DNA from 4 places in the Endozoicomonas sp. 2B-B genome. Region 1 is predicted to be linked to each of the others. Evidence: predicted binding sites of a transcription regulator. Region 1 holds the regulator's gene; each other region holds the start of a gene.
What was found. Region 1 encodes sigma-54, which starts transcription at its own class of promoters, with help from an activator protein. Its sites were predicted from a motif close to TGGCACNNNNNTTGCTNT; they were not measured.
Positions count from the first base shown of each region.

Region 2: the regulator sigma-54 is predicted to act here: its motif matches at 1,859-1,876, upstream of nirB (nitrite reductase large subunit NirB).
Region 3: the regulator sigma-54 is predicted to act here: its motif matches at 2,323-2,340, upstream of glnK (P-II family nitrogen regulator).
Region 4: the regulator sigma-54 is predicted to act here: its motif matches at 3,314-3,331, upstream of ACOMHB_RS24425 (sugar phosphorylase).

Region 1 is NZ_JBLZMU010000001.1:5,680,209-5,685,375, reverse strand. It holds gene ACOMHB_RS21070 (PTS sugar transporter subunit IIA) at 1-44, opposite strand, end outside; gene hpf (ribosome hibernation-promoting factor, HPF/YfiA family) at 59-370, opposite strand; gene ACOMHB_RS21060 (RNA polymerase factor sigma-54) at 541-1,995, opposite strand; gene lptB (LPS export ABC transporter ATP-binding protein) at 2,253-2,978, opposite strand; gene lptA (lipopolysaccharide transport periplasmic protein LptA) at 3,079-3,666, opposite strand; gene lptC (LPS export ABC transporter periplasmic protein LptC) at 3,650-4,222, opposite strand; gene ACOMHB_RS21040 (hypothetical protein) at 4,215-4,370, shown strand; gene ACOMHB_RS21035 (KdsC family phosphatase) at 4,541-5,077, opposite strand; gene ACOMHB_RS21030 (KpsF/GutQ family sugar-phosphate isomerase) at 5,074-5,167, opposite strand, start outside.
Region 2 is NZ_JBLZMU010000001.1:2,740,991-2,746,157, forward strand. It holds gene ACOMHB_RS10860 (LysE family translocator) at 1-37, shown strand, start outside; gene ACOMHB_RS10865 (NarK family nitrate/nitrite MFS transporter) at 113-1,582, opposite strand; gene nirB (nitrite reductase large subunit NirB) at 1,959-4,493, shown strand; gene nirD (nitrite reductase small subunit NirD) at 4,534-4,908, shown strand; gene ACOMHB_RS10880 (NAD(P)/FAD-dependent oxidoreductase) at 4,910-5,167, shown strand, end outside.
Region 3 is NZ_JBLZMU010000001.1:1,047,864-1,053,030, forward strand. It holds gene ACOMHB_RS04290 (DUF2541 family protein) at 1-374, opposite strand, end outside; gene ACOMHB_RS04295 (accessory factor UbiK family protein) at 665-928, opposite strand; gene ACOMHB_RS04300 (hypothetical protein) at 1,481-2,098, shown strand; gene glnK (P-II family nitrogen regulator) at 2,462-2,800, shown strand; gene ACOMHB_RS04310 (ammonium transporter) at 3,033-4,283, shown strand; partial or broken gene ACOMHB_RS04315 (IS30 family transposase) at 4,862-5,167, opposite strand, start outside.
Region 4 is NZ_JBLZMU010000002.1:20,213-25,379, forward strand. It holds gene ACOMHB_RS24415 (hypothetical protein) at 1-203, shown strand, start outside; gene ACOMHB_RS24420 (hypothetical protein) at 264-1,307, opposite strand; gene ACOMHB_RS24425 (sugar phosphorylase) at 1,550-3,265, opposite strand; gene galU (UTP--glucose-1-phosphate uridylyltransferase GalU) at 3,460-4,290, shown strand; gene ACOMHB_RS24435 (HAD-IIB family hydrolase) at 4,295-5,167, shown strand, end outside.

The sequences.
Region 1 (5,167 bases):
TCGCAGAGGGTGCGCCCGGGGGTTAGAATGTTTTCAATAATCATACAACGATCGATGCTTACAGGCGGCCGTTGGCACCCTGTAGCCGGTCAAGCGTTTTCTCTTTGTGTTTTACCAGTTGTCGATCCAGTTTGTCCGACATGTCATCAATGGCAGCGTACATATCTTCAGCCTCAGCGGTTGCATTAATATCCGCCCTACGAACATGTAGAGTCGCTTCCACTTTGTGCTTCAGTTTCTCAACACTCAGAGTGACCTGAACGTTTGTAATCTGATCAAAGTGGGCGGCAAGGCGGTCGAGTTTCTTGGTGACATAATCTTTCAGAGCCTCAGTCACCTCTACATGATGTCCACTGATGTTGACTTGCATGTAACGCTCTCCTGCTGATCCCGATTCTCGACATTGGACTGCCCCCGGGATTGTACGGGCAACCCTGATTGAAAGTCTATCACTGTCAATGACAGTTAGCGCTGTTCTGAGACAAAAAATCTATGGGGCGATTTGTGGTATAAGGGCTTGTTACCTCAATCGCTGAAGGCTCAGATAAGCTGCTTGCGTTCATTCGATGGCGGTATATTCATTGATTCACGATATTTGGCGATGGTTCTCCTGGCCACTTTGATCCCCTGGTCCCCCAGCAAGCCGGCGATTTTGTTATCACTCAGTGGTTTTTTAGGGTTTTCATCGGATACCAGTTTTTTAATCAAGGCTCTGATGGCTGTTGATGAGCACTCTCCACCAGTGGCTGTGCTGACATGGCTGGAGAAAAAGTATTTCAGCTCAAACACGCCTCTTGGAGTGTGCATGTATTTCTGTGTAGTGACCCTGGAAATAGTGGACTCGTGCATATCCACTGCCTGAGCAATGTCTGCCAACACCAGGGGCTTCATGGCCTGCTCACCCTGCTCCAGAAAATCTTTCTGAAATTCAACAATCTTGCCGGCTACTTTCAGTAAGGTTTCGTTACGACTTTGCAGGTTTTTCAGAAACCAGCGGGCTTCCTGCAGCTGGTTCTTCATAAAGACATTGTCACGACTGTTGTTGGCACGTTGCACCATTGAGGCGTAATTGTTGTTGATGCGAAGTCTGGGCAGGGATTCTGAGTTCAGTTCAACCGCCCAGCGGTCCCTGACTTTGGTGACCGAAATATCGGGGGTGACGTATTCCGTGTCCGCCTGGCCGATTTCTGATCCGGGCCTCGGGTTGAGGCTTTGAACAAGGTTAAGGGCTTCCCTCAGTTGATGTTCTTTGAGACGGGTACGCCGCATGATTTGGGCATAGTCACGACTACCCAGAGCCTGTAGATGATTCTGGATCAGCAGACGTGCTTCTTTCAGGAAGTGGGTTTCTTGTGGCAGTTGATTGAGTTGAACTTCGAGACATTCTTTCAGGTTGGCGCTGGCACAACCCACCGGATCAAAGTGAAGAATCCGTCGTTGCATGACCTGAAGTTCTTCAAACGCCAGTTCCTCTAACTGTTCCTGTAGCGAGAGATAAATTTCTTCCAGGGAGTGAGTGAGGTACCCGTCATTATTGATGGCTTCGATCACAGCCAGGCCCATCAGCCTGTCTCTGTCAGTCATGGGAGTCAGGTTTAACTGCCATTCCAGATAGTCCTGGAGGGACTCATTGGCCCGGGAGCGGGCAAAAGGATCATGTTCTTCATCGGTTGCAGCGGGCAGGCTGGAATAGACATCATCCCATCCGGAGTCAACGGGCAGGTCATTGGGTATGCTGTCAGCCCACTGGGGTTCTTCTGGTTCCGGGGGCTGTTCTGCTTTTTCATTGAAGTCAACAGGCTGTTCCCCTTCATCACCAGATGCAGGTGGTTCCTCAACGGACTCTTCAGACTCCAGCATCGGATTGGATTCAAGAACTTCCTGGATTTCCTGCTGAAGGTCCAGAGTGGAAAGTTGCAGAAGCCTTATGGCCTGCTGCAGCTGAGGTGTCATGGTCAGCTGCTGGCCCATTTTTAGCTGTAAGGATGGCTTCATAGGCAACTGTATACCTTTACTTCGGTGTCTGCACTGAGGGTGCCAGATTTGATGCCATCAGCGCCTGACAGTTATATCTCAGTGTCTGCTCATTATTTTGATTGGGCTACTCTCCATGTCACTGGGATTATAATCACATCTGAAGCTTCGGGAAAGTGATTCATCAAGTCAGCCATGCAACATTCAGAACAAGAGTATGAAAATAAATCAGCTCAACATCTTTGCCCGCTTCTTTCGCGAGACCAGTCAAGAGATGATCAGAGACTGAACTGATGCCCGAGATAAACGTCACGAACCTTTTGATTAGCCAGGACAGTCTGACTATCACCCTCGGCAATAATAGTGCCTTCGCTGACAATGTAGGCCTTCTCGCAGATATCCAGTGTCTCCCGGACATTGTGGTCGGTAATCAGGACTCCGATGTCCCGGGCTTTCAGGTGCGTGATAATGGCCTTGATGTCACCAACAGAAATGGGGTCAACACCGGCAAAGGGTTCATCGAGCAGAATAAATTTTGGGTCAGTGCAAAGAGCTCGGGCAATTTCTACCCTGCGCTTTTCACCACCGGAAAGGCTCATACCCGGATTGTCCCTGATATGATTGATATTAAACTCTTCCAGCAATGACTCCATTTTTGCGATGCGATCTTTCCGGGAAAGGTCGGAACGGGTTTCCAATATCGAGAGCAGGTTATCGGTGACCGTCAATTTCCTGAAAATAGAAACTTCCTGTGGCAGATAACCTACGCCAGCTCTGGCCCGGCCATGCATAGGTTCGTGAGTTAAACTCTGGCCACTAAGGTCAACCTGTCCACCGTCTGCTTTTACGAGACCTACAATCATGTAGAAGCAGGTAGTTTTACCTGCCCCGTTGGGGCCAAGAAGTCCGACAATTTGACCACTGTCGACAGCCAGAGATACATCTTTGACGACCTGTCTGCCTTTGTAGCTTTTACTGAGATGTTCTGCCTTAAGCGTTGCCATCCGGAGTTTGTCTTCCTGTTTAAAAGTTAGCTGTCGTTTTTCTGGCAGCCCTTTCAAGCCTGTTCAGTCGTTGAGCAGTGAGTGTAATGGGATATTAGTACTACTGCTTGCTCTCAGGTTTGGGTTGGTAAATCATTTTGACCCGACCATCCGGGTTGCTTTTGTTCTCGCTGCCCTTGGCATTCACGGTCTGTTTGGTCAGGTCATAATCAATACGTTCACCTGTGAAGGTATCACCCTTCTGGGTCAACTGCGCCTGTTTGATCAGTTGGATCTTATCGCCAGCCACCTGATAATCGATAGTATGACCCCAGGCTTTCAGAATGCCTTGATCATCAGGTTGCTGTTCTTCGTAGTAAGCTCTTTCCTTGTCGCCTTCTGCCACAATTTTTTTAACTTCCTGCTGGACGGAATAGATGGTCACCTTGTCTCCGGTAATTCGGGTGGTGCCCTGAATCATCACAACATTGCCTTTATAGATGGATACACCTTTCTTGTTATCGATATCGGCGGTGTTGGACTCGATCTCAATAGGCTTCTGCCGGTCAGATGGCAATGCTTGTGCCATGACTGGAAGCAGAACCGTGGCCCCCAGCATCAGGTAATATTCGACCCCTCTGCGACGACTCTTTCTGTCTGGCCGCTCATTTGGATCAAGGCGCTTGGCCTGTTCATGGCTTTGGCTCATGAAATCCTCTTACCCTAGACTTGAGTTTAACCAGACTCTCCTTGAAGAAAGCCTCCATACCAATGGCGCGCGTACGTCCAGTGTCGTTGGTGATCAGTACCGGTCGATCAGTGACTGCCAGATCCTTTTCAGAGTATATGGTCATGAAATCAGTGTCTATTCGAACCTTACTACCATTGCCGAGGTTCGTCTGGGTCATCACCACATCATCCCAGAGCTCTATATCCTCGCTGCCGGGCAACAGTTTGCCATAGAGGGCGTCGGCCACCATGGGTTTTCCGGGGGTATTGAAATTCTCCAGATGAGGGGTTTGCAGCAACGTTGTGTCATTGTGCGGGTAATGGGTGATACTGTCTGAGACCAGTATGTAATCCAGTTCGCCCTCTTTGTTGTACTGGGTGACCCTGGTGTCAATGAAATAGTAGTCAGCGTTCTCACGAACCAGAGGCTGTTTTTTCTGAACCCCAACATGGAGTTTGCTGTCATAAGCCCAATAGCCAACGCCGACCATTATCAGCATCAGAAAAGCAATCATTATCAGGTTCCGATTGGGCATCAGATCATTGGCTCCGGGTCACAATCTGGTCAGAGTCTGCAAAGGCAGATACCGACAAAAGAAGGCCATTCAGGAAAATGATGCCCGGTTTGTGCAGTCGGCAGCATTTTCGCAGCAAATGAATTCAGTTTACCATGATTTTATTTGATCATCAGGGGCTGCAGACGAATGTTTTCAAATACTAGACACTCGCTGTCGGCCTTACGTAAGAAGAGTTAAACGGTAGTGCTTTCTTGTCGTCAAAGAAACGCTTGAATGGAAAGGTATCGCTGTAATGGTGGAAAACTATCACAGCGATATTTTGGGTATTTTAACTCTCTATTTCAGGTAACTGGCCAGCATGTCATCCAGCTTGCCTTTGGCTTTAAGAATGAAATCACAAAATTCTCTGGCTGCACCTTCGCCGCCACGATTAGTAGTGATAGCAGGTGAGTGTTCACGAACGTAGTAGTGCCCGTTAGGAACGCTGCAGCCAAAACCAACCTGTCGAATGGCTGGAAGATCTGGCAGATCGTCTCCGATGTAGGCCACTTCATCCAGGCTAAGACCTTGCCCTTCTTCCTGAAGCAATTCTTTCAGAGCGACAAACTTGTCTTCGCGGCCCTGATAGAGAAAATCTACGCCCAGGTCGGAGGCTCGTTTTTCAACAAATACGGATCGACGGCCGGTGATGATGGCTGTTTTTACACCCGACTGCTTGAGCATTTTCAGGCCATGACCGTCGAGAGTATTGAATATTTTCATTGATTCGCCATGCTCACCAAACAACAGTTTGCCGTCAGTGAGAACACCATCGACATCAAAAACAGCCAAACGAACCCTGGCGGCGGCAGATTGTAGTGAAGAACTGATCATACAACGCCCGCCTTCAGTAGGTCGTGCATATTAATGGCACCGATCAGTTCATTGTCATCATCAACACAGATCAGAGCATTGATTTTCCGG
Region 2 (5,167 bases), 2.9 Mb from region 1:
GCTGGCAGGTATCGCTGCCGTGTTGGTTGTGAAATAGAGGATCAGGCTGAAGAGTATCCGGTGGCTGTGTTTTGTTTTCAGTGGCCCATTGTGGACCACTGAAACAGAATGATCAGGTCACATCAATCATGGTGACACTGCCGTCAGGCATCACTTCGGCCATCTGACCCTTGGGTTCTTCCATCAGGAAGAGGGTAAAGAAACCCAACACTGCAGTGCCTGCGATAACCATGAAGAAGGTGGAGTAGTCCACCAGAGACAATACTGTCAGGTAGAAGACAGCGCCCACGTTACCATAGGCTCCTGTCATACCGGCAATTTGACCTGTGAGTCGACGCTTGATCAGGGGTACAGCCGCAAATACCGCACCTTCACCGGCCTGCACAAAGAAGGAGCAGGCCATGGCAGCAACAACAGCAAGAACCAGTGGCCAGCTGGAATCAATGATACTCATCATGTAGTAACCACCGGCCAGGCCTGCAGTGAGAACCAGCAGAGTGATCTTGCGGCCAAACTTGTCACTGAGTAATCCTCCGCCCGGACGGGACATCAGGTTCATGAAGGCATAAGCGGAAGCGACCAGACCCGCCATGACCGGATCCAGTTCAAAGGTATCTGCAAAAAACAGAGGTAGCATGGACACCACGGCCAGTTCAGAACCGAAGGTAGCGAAGTAAAGAACGTTCAGAACGGCCACCTGCTTGAACTGATACTGGTGAATAGCTGGCACAGGCTCGGAGAAAATGTGCTTGTTGACCTGCCAGACTTTCCAGACATCAAACAGGTAGATAGCAGTCAGACCGACATAAATAGCCGTTGAAATCCCGGCACTCAGCATGGCAACACCCTTAGGTGAAAGCTTCCAGGTCAGCAGAGCTAATGCCGCATACATGGGAATCTTCATGATCAGCAGCAAGGCAAAGTCGCCTTTGCTGGTGACTTCCATGGCGCCAATGTTCTTGGGGCGGAAGTAGGTAGCACCTTTAGGGGTATCTGTGACGTTTATGTAGAAGACGACACTGAACAGCAAGGAGATTAATCCGGTCAGGCCAATGGCGTAACGCCAGCCATCTTCTCCACCAAAGAGCAGTGCAATGGTGGGCAGAGACATGGCAGCAGCAGCAGAGCCAAAGTTGCCCCAGCCACCGTAAATACCTTCTGCGGTACCCAATTGGCGAGCGGGGAACCACTCAGATACCAGACGAATGCCGACCACAAAGCCTGCACCAATAGTACCCAGCATAAAGCGGGCTATGGCGGCCTGGGTAAAGTCATCTGCCATGGCATACATAAAACAAGGAATACTGCAGATGGCCAGGAGTCCGGAATAGACTTTTCTGGGACCGTAAACATCAGTGAGCATACCGATGATGACTCGAGCCGGAATAGTGAGGGCTACGTTCAGAATCAGCAGGGTTTTCAGTTCTTCACGAGTCAGGCCCAGAGACTCGGAAATAGCCAGGGCCAGAGGCGCATGGTTAAACCAGACCACAAAGCTAATAAAGAAAGCAATCCAGCTAAGGTGCAGAATCTTGGTCTTCCCGCTAAAAGAAAACAGGTTAAATGAATCGGGGTTGCTCATACATCCTCCTTGTTTAAGAAATTCCCCAAGCAAAAGCAAACATCAGGCCAATATGATAAATGCACCGATTTGACTTGCATTTTTATGCGTATTTAATGAATTTTCTCTTCTATGCAAGAAAGTTCTTTATTTGAGTGCGGGAAGTTTCTGAGAATTTTTATTCTTCTCACCAAAATGGTGCTCTTCAGCTGTTTGATTATTTTTGCGTGCATTATTTTTGTGCGAGCAGCTAAAGTTTCAGGAAAGAATTTCCTGTTTTTATCGTGTTTTGAAAGTGGGCACGGCAGTTGCATAGGCAGAAGAATTAGAAAAGAGGCTGGCTCTAAAGGATGCAGTTGCACCGGCCCAATGCTAGATACTAAAGAGGATGTCTGGGATGATCGGAAAAGAAACCCTGGTGGTTGTCGGTAACGGCATGGTAGGTCACCGCTTTCTGGAGAAACTGGTAGATGCTGGCGGTCTGAAACGCTTCGATGTGGTGGTATTTGGAGAAGAGATCCGTCCTGCCTATGACCGGGTTCATCTCAGTGAATTTTTCACAGGCCGCTCAGCGGATGACCTGTCTATGGTTTCTGAAGGCTTTTATGAGCAGGAAGGCATTAATCTTGTTCTAAATGAAGCTATCACATCAATAAATCGTGAGTCCTGTGAAGTAGTGACAGCCAGTGGCATGACTCAAAAGTACGATCAGCTGGTACTGGCGACAGGTTCCTATCCATTTGTTCCTCCCGTACCCGGGCATGACCGTAAAAACTGTTTTGTCTATCGTACCATCGAAGATCTGGAAGCGATTAAAGAAGCTGCCCGTAACAGTAAGATCGGTGCCGTTGTGGGTGGCGGTCTGTTGGGGCTTGAAGCAGCAAAAGCTCTGAAAGATCTTGGGCTTGAAACCCACGTGGTCGAATTTGCTCCCCGTCTGATGGCTGTTCAGGTGGATGATAGCGGTGGTGCCATGCTCAGACGCAAGATCGAGGGTCTGGGGGTCACGATTCATACCTCCAAAAATACCCGACAGATTGTTGATGGTGAAGGCGCTGTTCACCAGATGCAGTTCGCTGACGGCGAACAACTGAATACCGATATCGTACTGTTTTCAGCCGGTATTCGCCCAAGAGATGAGCTGGCGAAAGCTTCCGGACTGGAGTTGGGTGAGCGAGGCGGTATCGTTATAGATAACGACTGCCGTACATCTGATGAACGTATATTTGCCATTGGTGAGTGTGCACTCTGGAGTGGCCGTATCTTTGGTCTGGTGGCACCGGGCTACCAGATGGGGCAGGTGGTTGTAGATCAGTTGACGGGTAAGGACGGTAATCAGTTTACTGGTGCCGATATGAGCACCAAGCTGAAACTGATGGGTGTTGATGTTGCCAGTATTGGTGATGCCCATGGCAATACCGAAGGTTCCCTGAGCTACCAGCTGATTGATGAAGAGAAAGAAGTTTATAAAAAACTGGTGGTTTCCAGAAATAAGAAAAAGGTTCTGGGAGCTGTATTGATAGGCGATGCTGAAGAGTACGGCAGCCTGTTGCAGATGATGCTGAATGACATGCGTCCCCCGGAAAATCCTGCTGAACTCATTCTGCCTCAGACCGATGGTTCTGCAGCGACAGGTTTGGGCGTGGCTGCTCTGCCAGAAACGGCTCAAATCTGTTCCTGCTATGACGTCAGTAAAGGTGATCTGGTCAACGCGGTAGCCGGTGGCTGCATGGATATGGGGTCACTGAAAGCCGAAACCAGTGCCGGAACCGGCTGTGGTGGCTGTACGGCTCTGGTCAAACAGGTTCTGGATCATGAGCTGACGGAGTTGGGTGTTGAGGTCAAAAAAGATATCTGTGAGCACTTTCCACACTCCAGGCAGGAACTCTATCACCTGGTTCGTGTCGGTGAATTAAAGTCTTTCGACGAAGTTCTGGCAAAGCATGGCAAGGGGCGTGGCTGCGATATCTGTAAGCCTACCATTGGCTCTGTTCTGGCTTCCTGCTGGAACGAATATGTGTTGAAAGATCAGCATGCTCAACTGCAGGATACCAACGATTATTTTCTTGGAAACATGCAGAAAGACGGCACTTATTCCATTGTGCCAAGGGTTCCGGGCGGTGAAATTACGCCCGATAAACTGATCACCATTGGTGAAGTAGGACGGGACTTTAACCTCTACACAAAAATCACCGGTGGCCAGCGTATCGATCTTTTTGGTGCCCGTGTGGAACAGTTGCCAGAGATCTGGAAACGTCTTGTCGATGCCGGTTTTGAAACCGGTCATGCCTACGGTAAATCACTGCGTACCGTGAAATCCTGCGTCGGCAGTACCTGGTGTCGTTATGGGGTGCTGGACAGTGTCAGTATGGCGATTGCAGTTGAAAATCGTTACAGGGGCGTACGTTCTCCTCACAAAATCAAAATGGCTGTGTCCGGATGTACCCGTGAATGTGCTGAAGCCCAGAGTAAAGATGTGGGTGTTATTGCCACGGAAAAAGGCTGGAACCTCTACCTCTGCGGTAATGGTGGCATGAAGCCTCGTCATGCCGACCTGTTTGCCACCGAGCTGGATGATGAAACGCTGGTCAAATACATCGATCGTTTCCTGATGTTCTACATTCGCACTGCAGATCGTCTGCAGCGTACTTCTGTCTGGATGGAAAATCTGGAGGGTGGTCTCGATTACCTGCGCGAAGTGATTATTGAGGACAGCCTGGGTATCTGTCAGGAGCTTGAAGATGAGATGACCTACCTGGTGGGTACCTATCAATGTGAATGGAAAACCACCCTCTCAGATCCTGAGAAACTCAAACGTTTCAATCACTTTATTAACAGTGATGAAAGCGACACTAATGTGGTGTTTGTGAACGAGCGAGATCAGATTCGTCCGGCTACCCGTGACGAAAAAATTGCCCTTAAACAGCTGTAAACGAAGTGCCTATAGCGCTGAAAAACAGGAGACTTTAATCATGACTCAAGTGCTCACAGCCAGTACAGCCAATAAAGGTTGGACAACCGTTTGCAGTGAAAGTGATCTTATTCCTAACCTGGGTGTCTGTGCTCTGGTGGATGGTGTGCAGGTTGCGTTGTTTAAAGTAGACGACCAAGTCTATGCATTGGATAACTATGATCCATTCAGTCAGGCCAATGTTATCTCTCGTGGTCTGGTAGGTGATCTGGAAGGGCGTCTGGTAGTGGCATCGCCCATTTACAAGCAGCACTTTGATTTGACTACGGGTCAGTGTCTGGAAGATGAGAGCGTGGCGCTGAATGCTTATCCCGTAGAAGTGGTGGACCAGAGGGTTCAGGTCTCACTGGTATCGGTTTCCATTGAGGCAGCCTGATATGACAGCGGTATTCAAGGCGGCTGACGTTAGTCGTCAACCGCCATTGCAGCGGAAGCTGCTGGTGGTGGGAAATGGCATGGGCTCAGTCCGTTTTCTGGAAAAGCTGGTTGAGCAGAGCGGTCATCAATATCAGGTCACCGTCCTATCTGAAGAACCCTGTCCGGGCTACAACCGAATCCAGTTATCCAAGCTGTTGGCAGGCAGCGTCGATCTCCAGGGGATTCAGCTGCAGCCTGAGTCCTGGTATCAGGATCAG
Region 3 (5,167 bases), 4.6 Mb from region 1:
CTGGCCTGAACGCGTCCGGTTCCTTCGGTGTCGTAATAGAATCTTACTTTTTCAATGGCCCTTGCTTTGCCGGGCAGGTCAATGACGCGGGAGCTACCGCCTTTTCTGACTTTGCTGCGGATGGCTACTTCACGGCTCTGACCGTTCTCGTAGTGAACAATCACTTTGTCGAAATCCACGTCTGCACCTTTGACCTTGAACTGCAGACGCTTGAAAGCACCGTCTCTCAGACCAACACGGATGGTGTCTACTTCTGCACGACGACTGACTTTCTTTTCGCCCAGAAGCTCCCAGCCAGCCGCAGATGCAGTCTGTGCAAAGCCAGACATCACCATGGTCATCAGCAGAGTAAACATTGAAAGTGCGCGTTTCATAGTGATTGTTCTCCTGAAATTTTCACTATTTGTCCTTGAGGCCATCCTGTCTTTGTAGGGATATGGCCATTGCTACCAAATGGAGTTGAGGCAGTCATCTTAATTTGTAGAGCAATGCTATAGCGAAGAAAGTAGTATCTCTATAGGGATAACTACCGAGGGGGATAATTTTGATTTCGAGTTAACTTATTGATTTAAATTATTTTTTTATACAATGAAAAGTGTCAGTGACGAGTAAAATCTGGCAGTGCGTGGGGCAGCCGTTCTCAGGGCAAGAACGGCCAATGACATCAGCAGCAACCGTCGGACGATCCAGCTTTTTCCAATTCGGCCACTTTCTTTTCGAGGGCTTCCAGTCTTTCACGGGTATGCTTCAGAACCGCGACCTGGGCATCAAACTCGTCACGGGTGACCAGTTCAAATTTGGCCAGAGCACTGCTCACCATTGCCTTGATGTTGTGCTCAATATCTTCCCGGGTCTGGCTTTTCTGCCCACCCAGAACCTGTCCTGCTTTGCCGGCAATACTACCGATAAGGGAGGCTTTATCGATCATCGATTATTCCTGCAATTGCTATGATTTAAAACCGGCAGTGATGATACCACAAGCAGCTATTTCGCCGTGCCTGCTTTTATGTGCTAAATTTCTTATGCCAACGATTCAAATCAAACCTGTATCTGCCCTTGGCTGGTTCTCTCTGTTCGCAAGTCTTATCGTCTCAAACAGCATCAACGCTGCAGATAACTGAGACGACGCCTATACCACGCCAACCGAGGATTTCTCGGTGCACGCAATCAACAATGGTTATAGCTTGTCCGATGCACGACGGGTGCATAATGAGTGGAGCTTGAGCAAATGCTGGGTACAGAAACGTGGGGACCAGGGCCTACCGCTGTTGTACTCAAAATGGACCAGGGCTCGACTTATGGCGTGCTTGCCAATCGTATTTGGGATCTGGCCGCTGAAGATAAGGGTTATGATTTTAATGCTTCTTCTATGTCATAGGCAGGTGATGAACCGTTGCACTAAATAAGTTCACGATTCGAGTGCAACACATGATAACTGAGCTTTGTTGTTGATGCATAAAGTTTAAATAGGTGAGCGAAAATGCTTTTTTTTCATTGTGCGGGTTTTGCTGACTGGTTATTTCCAGAGTCTGGCGCAGTGCCTGCCTATAATCCGCCAGACTCAGTTGCTGGAAGTAGACCATCAGCAGTGCGTAGGACTGTTTTAGCGACGGCCCTTGTTTTAGCAGCCGGTACGGCGTCAGCCTACAATTGTTACAAATCCGACGTTGCTGAATACTTCGGTATTTCCGTTCACAACAACAGCGATCTGGAGCTGCACCTGGATCTCGGTGATCCGAAGCATGGCACTGTGGATCATGAGCGCAACGTCTATATCACACCGCATACCAGGAAGGACACATCTGTGTGCAGCGATGGGCTGTTTACGGGAGTTGAAACCTATATACGTCTATACGATCCCGACTATAGCTATCTGGCAGATTGGTACGTAAAGCAGCCCTACCTTGGCCAAAACACCATCAAATACCATCGCTATACCTACAGCGGGCTCAAGTGTCATACCATCTATTACTATCAGTGGACATACTACAACGATCAAGGAGAACTGCGATGGAATCGCAGCGTAGCTGAGTCTGAACCGCACATGCTCTTCACCCACAGACAGACTATTAATGTAGAGGTAACCTGCGATGGATGAGACTTTTTTATCAACCATTAGCTACAGTTGTCGTTAATGTGCTGTGATTTAAGGCTGGCGATCATGATGCCACTGGCAGCTGATGATCGGTTGCACTAAAAAAGCGCACGATATGAGTGCAAAGTGCATAATAGATGGGCTTTGTTGGTGCATAAACTTTGATGAGCCAACGGGAATGGTCCTTGTTCGCTCTGCAGGCCCTGTCGACAGGTTATTTCAGAATTTGGCACATTGCCTGCATATAAGCCACCAAACTCAGTTGGAAATTAGATCAGCTGAATACTTAGGGCTGGGAGCGCGGATCACAATAACAATGTCCGGATTTTCCCTGTTGGCCAACAGGATTCACTCAGGAGAGCTTTTATGAAGTTGGTATCAGCCATCATTAAGCCATTCAAACTGGACGACGTGCGAGAGGCTTTGTCCGAGATTGGTGTTCAGGGTATCACTGTCACCGAAGTTAAGGGGTTCGGTCGACAGAAAGGACATACTGAGCTTTATCGTGGAGCTGAATATGTGGTTGATTTTCTGCCCAAGGTTAAGCTGGAGGTCGGCATTGCAGATGACTTGCTGGATCAGGTGATCGAAGCCATTTCTTCAGCTGCCAACACAGGAAAGATTGGTGACGGGAAGATCTTCGTTACCAATCTGGAGCAGGCGATTCGGATCAGAACTAACGAAACTGGCGAAGACGCTATTTGATGTTCAGAGCAGCGAGAGACCATAGTCAGGGAGTTCATGGTTCTCAGGGTGCATGCACAACAATAAACAAGTTTTGTCGTTTGCTTAAGATACACTAAAAGCACTTGACGACATTCGCGAAAATAAAAATAGCTAATGTGGAAACAGTTTCCGGGTTGAGGAGACTGTTTTCAGGGCACAAATGCCGTAGCAAAAGACTACTTATCTGCTGAACTTTTTTGGGAGGAGCCCTGTGGAAAATCTGGCTCAAGTGTCGTACGCACTCGATACTTTCTACTTTCTGATGTCCGGTGCGCTGGTAATGTGGATGGCAGCAGGTTTTGCCATGCTCGAAGCCGGTCTGGTCCGTTCTAAAAACACGGTTGAAATTCTGACTAAAAATATCGCCCTGTTTGCGATTGCCTGTACCATGTACCTGCTCTGTGGTTATGCCATTATGTATCCCGGAGCCAATGAAGGCGGTATCCTGCCGGTCCTTGGTTCTCTGATTGGTAATGAAAACACGGTTGCAGCGGTAACTGCCGGTGGTGATGATGCGCCATATTACTCTGCACGTTCAGACTTCTTCTTCCAGGTGGTCTTTGTAGCGACTGCAATGTCGATCGTTTCCGGTGCGGTTGCAGAGCGCATGAAACTCTGGTCTTTCCTGCTGTTTGCGGTCTTCATGACAGGCTTCATCTATCCCGTACAGGGCTTCTGGAAATGGGGTGGTGGATTCCTGAACGAAGCCAACTTCCAGGACTTCGCAGGTTCCGGTGTTGTGCACATGGCCGGTGCTGCTGCCGCTCTGGCAGGTGTGCTGCTTCTGGGTGCACGCAAAGGCAAATACGCTAAAGACGGCGCTGTTAATGCGATCCCTGGTGCCAACCTGCCACTCGCTACCCTGGGCACCTTTATTCTGTGGCTGGGATGGTTCGGCTTCAATGGCGGTTCTCAGCTGAAACTGTCTGATGTTGAAAATGCGAACGCTGTCGCCCAGATCTTTGTCAACACTAATGCTGGCGCTGCTGGTGGTGTCATTGCTGCTCTGATCGTAGCCCGTGTCCTGTTCGGTAAGGCTGACCTGACCATGGCTCTGAACGGTGCTCTGGCCGGTCTGGTATCCATCACCGCTGAGCCGCTGACACCAAGCGCAGTATCTGCCACTCTGATCGGTGGTGTTGGTGGCGCTCTGGTTGTCTTTGCCATTCTGGCTCTGGACAAGCTGCGCATCGACGATCCAGTGGGTGCAATTTCTGTACATGGTGTTGTAGGTATCTGGGGTCTGCTGGCTGTACCTCTGACCAACGACGGTGCAACTTTCGGCGCCCAGCTGTTGGGTATCGGTTCAATCTTCGCCTGGGTATTCCTCTCTTCCCTGATCGTCTGGGCTGCTATCAAGCAGATACTTGGTCTGCGTATTACTGAAGAAGAAGAGTATGAAGGTGCTGACCTGACCGAATGTGGTATGGAAGCTTATCCCGAGTTCATGGGTAAACAGTGATAAGATGTAGGTGATTAAAAAAAGCTGTCGCCGTGTGTCTGTCGCTACAAGCATCGTGGTAGTGGCGACAGTGGTGGGTGCAACCATGTCCTGACAAAAAAAGTAGTAATGACATAAAACAGCTACTTTGACAAAAAAGACCTCGGCAACAATGCTTCAGGTGTTGTGTGACCGAGGTCTCTTTTATGTACCGTAGAAAACCAGGGAAATCCAAGGTTAACGCTGGATTCAAGCAATAAGTGCAATCGACTGCCCGGTGTAGACTTCAAGAGGCGTTCGGTCACCTAAAACTTTTCTTGGCATGGTATTAATCAATAACTCCATCGTTCTGACATCTTCATCAGTCAGATCCCGTAGGAGCCTCACCGAGAATAGACTGCCCTACGCGGCAACTGCTCCTGCGTTGCTCTAGCTCCTGCATCCATGCAGTCGTGCGGCGGCAGCAAATTGGTCTGAAAATCTGCTTTTGTTCGTCAAATAGCTCGCTATTCTCCTCACAAAACCGAATTTTCATCCTCAATTTTCTGCCGTCCTCGCTACGGGGTCGCCTAGACGGGCGCTATTCTCGGTCAGGCTGCTAGTGCCATTTTCTTGGGCCAGGTTCGCCGAATGATGCCATTCGTGTTTTCGTTAGTTCCTCGCTGATAACTGGCATAAGGTTTGGCAAAGTAAACATCCGCATTGAATGCCTTGCTGACCTTCTCGTGAGCAGCAAACTCACCCCCGTTATCCAGTGTAACTGTATTAACCGATGAGACGCGCTTCAGAAGTTCTATCATCTTATCTGCCACGGTTTCAGCTTGCTTGGTGTCAACTTTTCCAATCAATGTTAAACGACTCTTACGATCAACAAGGGTAACCAGGTGGGCGTTCTGTCCAAAGAC
Region 4 (5,167 bases), on a different contig from region 1:
AGGTTCCCGGGTCAGTATTTTGTGACGTGATCCTATACGTGAATTTTAACGAGGGTCGCGTACGTCGAATGACGCAGCAACTATGCGGGAGGATCTTCGAGAGTGAAGAAGGGCTGCTTCGTCACATAAGCAGACGCCACCAGGGATGCCATCAAAGATGGAAAGACATAAGACCACCGGCAGACCTCCGGTGGCGTTTTTAACCCCATACCAGCGCCGCATTTTTGCGACAGTCTCAAGAGTGAGGGGCAGTCTATTCCCGATCAGCCTCCATGCTTTGTTGTGGCGCCATTATTGTTGTTCGGATTATCGGGCCTGTGTCTTTGATGTATTCTTTTATGCCACATCAGGCCCCGAGCAGTCCTGAAGCCAAGTCCGCATGGCCACCGTCGACCATTGCAAATGGCGACTGTTACGTAACAGGTGTGTTGCCTGTGTTTTCTTCTTTTGTGATCCTTCAGGGCTGTATTACTCTGGCAGACTTGCCCGCATGCTCGCTGCCGACCACCCTCCCCGAACACTGTCACTTTACAGGTGTGTTGCACGAGAGGGCTCTGTCGATTGAAGTCTTCATTGGGCCTTGAGCTTTGTTTCGGTCTTGCACCTGATTGTCGGAATTTACAAACGCCATTACAGTTATCTGCGAAACAATTTAAACCCAAAGTATGTTGGTGTTGTTCAGGGACTTCGTCACCGCCGTCAGAGTCGGAATGCTGGTGGCTGGTGATAGTGCCTCTGAACCCTGAGGTTGTTCCTGAGGCTTGCCGGGTGGATGATTCCGATAGTTGGCCTTGTTGTTGGTTCTCTCCGGAGCTGAGCGCCATAGTGTTGATCACAAAGGGATAATCCTGGCTCGACTCTTGTTGTCCAATCGGGTTGAACATCGGTGAATCGGAGTTCCAATAGTTGCTTAAAAACAAACCGACAGTGATAAACGATTCTAAAGGTAGCCGTGAATAAGTTTTGGAGCTTTGTGTGTCATGGCTGGTCAGGATCAGTTCGTAAGCAACCAGCCACTGGGAGGCGTAAAGCAAATGCCACGAAACCGACTCAATAATGATCGTTATTAGCCCGAAAATACCGGGTCCGAAGGGTGTGTCATTTGCCGGGGAATCCTGGTCTGAATGACCGTTGTTGCTGGCAATGATTGAAGGAGTGTTCGGCAAAGTATGCGGGTCATGCTGTTTGATAGAAAAGCTTTTGTCTGGAGAACCTGCATCCTGTTCAAGCTCGACAACAAAGTGTCTTATTGACGCCTGGCAGGCGATAGACAGCAACAGCAGTGCTGCAAAGAGTGGGCGTTTCACTTTATTGTTACATCCTGGTTTACCGTTGAGAGAGTGTAGACCATGGAAATAAGCGCGCTTTCTGGCAAAGAGATTCTGTTAAAAACGCATAGAAGTACTTATCGTTTTTTGTGCCCCAAGAGTGTGATCACGAGCCATTCGAGGGTTAGATAGATGACTTTGGTCATTTATTTAGACGACTATTATCTTTTGTTAGCTCCGGATCGCCCAGCAAAAAATATCACCCTCGATTGGGCGAGGGTTTACGGCGTTTTTGCTAACCACAATACCTGATAGGGCTTGAGTTGCAGGTCCTGTATGGTCCCACTGCCCAGTAAATCGGACCAGCCGACATAGTCTGGCTGGTTCAACGTTTGATGGGCCGATGTCAGGTTGTGTATAGCCACCAGTTTCCGGCGGCCACAGGGAGATGTTCGCAAGAATGCAAAAATCCCCGGCGCCATATCCAGAATGGTTTGGGAGGCATTGGGATGAAAGCAAGGCTCCTGTTTGCGAACTTTGATGTGATTCAACAACGAATGGAAAACCAGTGACCGAATCGAAACCGGGTTTTCCAGCTCAGGCAATAATTCTTCCAGTAACCACTTGCGGCGATTGATCGAGCGGGTTCTGCCACTACTCTCGACGCCTGCCAAATCATTGTGTGTGGCAAACAGGCTGTGTATGTAAAAAGCAGGTATTCCGCGCATCCCCAGCATGATGAGCTGGGAGCAGAGAAATCGCTGCACTTGCCATTGGTCCTCACCCCTTCTCGTCCCTTTCATGGCATCAAACAGGGCAATATTGATCTCATAAGGTGATTCAGTGTTGTCCGAAAGGGTGCGCATGCTGACGAACCCCCCAAAACGGTGCATGCTGTCGATCAGCTCTGAAACTTCATTTTCCGGGATCACCCCCGTCAGCGGACGCAGGCCTATGCCATCATGAGAGGCAGTAAAGTTCAGAACGGTACAACTCTCGGGGTAATCGGGCAGGTTACGGGCCCATTGCACAAGGTGTTTTTCTGTGCCCCGATTGAGTGCATGCAATATCAGGGGCGGCAGGGCAAATTGATAAACCATGTGTGCCTCATCCTGTTCCCCGAAATAACTGATGTTCTCCTCGTGGGGGACATTGGTTTCGGTCAGCAGCGTACTGCCAGGACAGGCTCTCTCCATAATCAGTCGGAACAGTTTCACGATGGCATGGGTCTCGGGCAGGTTTATGCAGTGAGTGCCCGGTTTCTTCCAGAGAAAAGCGACGGCATCCAACCTGACTACCATGGTGCCGCGGGCCAGATAAAAGAGCAGGACATCTACCATCTGTATCAGCACATCGGGGTTTTTAAAGTTCAGATCCATCTGATCTTCACTGAAGGTGGCCCAGACGTGTTTCAGCCCTCGCCTTGTATGAATAGGCACCAGCAGGGGGGAGTTTCTTGGGCGGGTCACTTCACTGAGATCAGTCTCCGGGTCTTCTTCAATAAAGTAATCCCGGCCGGGCTGATGACCACTGACAAAGTCGGCAAACCAGAGACTTTCCCGGGAGACATGGTTAATCACCAGATCCGACATAAGCTGATAGTCACTGGCGATGGCTTCGATATCCTGCCAGCTTCCCAGCTGCTCGTTGACCGACAGGTAATCAATCACAGAAAAGCCATCATCCGAGCTGTAGGGAAGGTAGGGAAGAATGTGAAGGGTATTAATAACCTCGTTCAGATAGCCATCAAGAAATCCCTTCAAGACCTGAAGAGGTGGCTGTTCACTGTTGTCATAGAGGGTGTCGCCATAGGTAATCAGAAAGATATCTTTTTCTGACCAGCCAGTGACTGTTTTGGGAGGGTTTTCATGAAGGTGATACTGAACTCTACGGACAATTCTGGCGGCTATCTCGCCCGCTTCCTGTCCATAAGGGAGTGTCAGAAGCTGAGTCATGGCCTGATGAAACTCATGGAAGGCTTTAGGGTAACTTTGCACGATACATCTTCCCCTTTGGCAATGTTTTTTTAGTACTTTTTCTTCTTTGCAGCAGGAGTCATGCCACTCCCGTATTTATAAAACCTTCAATCATTGTAAATGATGTTGAGCCCGGCGGGTGGTTTTCTGAATTGGCACGACTTCTGCTTATAGCCTGATGAGATGCAAAACTTCTCAATAAGACGAGCAATAATATGATTAAAAAATGTCTGTTTCCTGTTGCGGGGTATGGAACCCGCTTTTTACCCGCCACCAAGTCCATGCCCAAGGAGATGCTGCCTATTGTTGATAAACCCCTGATTCAATATGGCGTAGAAGAAGCCATGCTGGCAGGTCTGACTGACCTGGGGTTTGTCAATGGCAGAAACAAACGGGCGATTCCGGATCATTTTGATATTAACTATGAACTGGAAGCGGAAATCGCTGGCAGTGGCAAAGAAGAAAAACTGTCGACCATTCGAGAAGTGATGGCGGCCTGTACTTTTTCCTATACTCGACAGAACCAGATGCAGGGGCTGGGGCATGCCATTCTCTGCGGACGAACTCTTATGGGCGATCAGCCTTTTGGTGTGGTGCTGGCCGATGATCTCTGTGTTAACGACAGTGGTCCGTTGGTTATGTCGCAGTTGGTCAATCTCTACAAACAGTTTCGCTGCACCATTGTGGCTGTTCAGGAAGTGCCCGAATCCGAAGTCGATAAATACGGTGTGATTGCCGGTGAAGCTCTGAGCGATAACCTGATCCGTGTGACCGATATGGTGGAAAAACCAGCCCCCTCAGAAGCGCCCAGTAATCTGGCAGTGATTGGACGTTATGTCCTGACACCGGATATTTTCGACATTATTGAGAACACTGAACCCGGAATAAACGGAGAAGTGCAGCTGACTGACGCCATTCTGACTCAGGCCAGACAGGGCTGTGTTATTGCCTGCAAGTTTGAAGGTGAGCGCTTTGACTGTGGCAGTGTCAGTGGTTTTGTCGAGGCCACCAATACCATCTACCAAAAACGTCTGGACAGAGTTTGAGTCGATGTTCAACAGCAAAAAGGCGATGACGAAGCTGGTCATATTTTCCGACCTCGATGGTACCTTGCTGGATCATGATAGCTACAGCTGGGCGGCGGCAAAACCCGCTTTGGACCAGTTGAGAGAGCAAAATATTCCGGTTGTTTTCAATACCAGCAAAACCCTCAGTGAGGTACTGCCTCTGCAACTGGAGATGGCTCTGGATCATCCATTTATTACCGAAAACGGAATGATTACCACCATCCCGGCTCACTACTTTCAGTCGTCTGATACTGACAAGAATACCCATTACTTCCATGGTCAACCCTACAAGGCGATACGCAGGGTACTGAAACAGTTTCGCGAGCAGTACGGCTTCCGGTTCAGGGGCTTTGGCGATTGCTCTCATAGTGAAATAGCCGATCTCTCCGGGCTAAGCCTGGAGGAGGCTAAACTGGCAGCAGACCGAAAAGCCAGTGAACCTTTGGTCTGGGAAGACAGTGATAAGGCATTGGAGCAGTTTGAAAGGCAGCTTGCTGAAGAAGGATTACAACTGACCCGGGGTGGGCGTTTCTATCACGTATCCGGCAAGGGGGATAAGGGTTCGGCGGCGAAGAAACTGTTCAAACACTACCTGAAAAACTTTCCGGAGTGGACGTGGATATCCATGGGTCTGGGCGACAGCTTCAACGATCTGCCCATGCTGGAAGTAGTCGATATTCCTGTTCTTGTAAGTTCTGAAAAAAGTAAACAGCCCATTACAGAACATCTGTCTAATATTAAGTACACAAAATCAGTCGGGCCTGAAGGTTGGAATGAAGCGGTATCGGAGGTTCTTGATTCACTTCAGGAAGGTCATGAGCCAGTCTGTCCTCCAAAAGACGGCTCTATAAAAGAC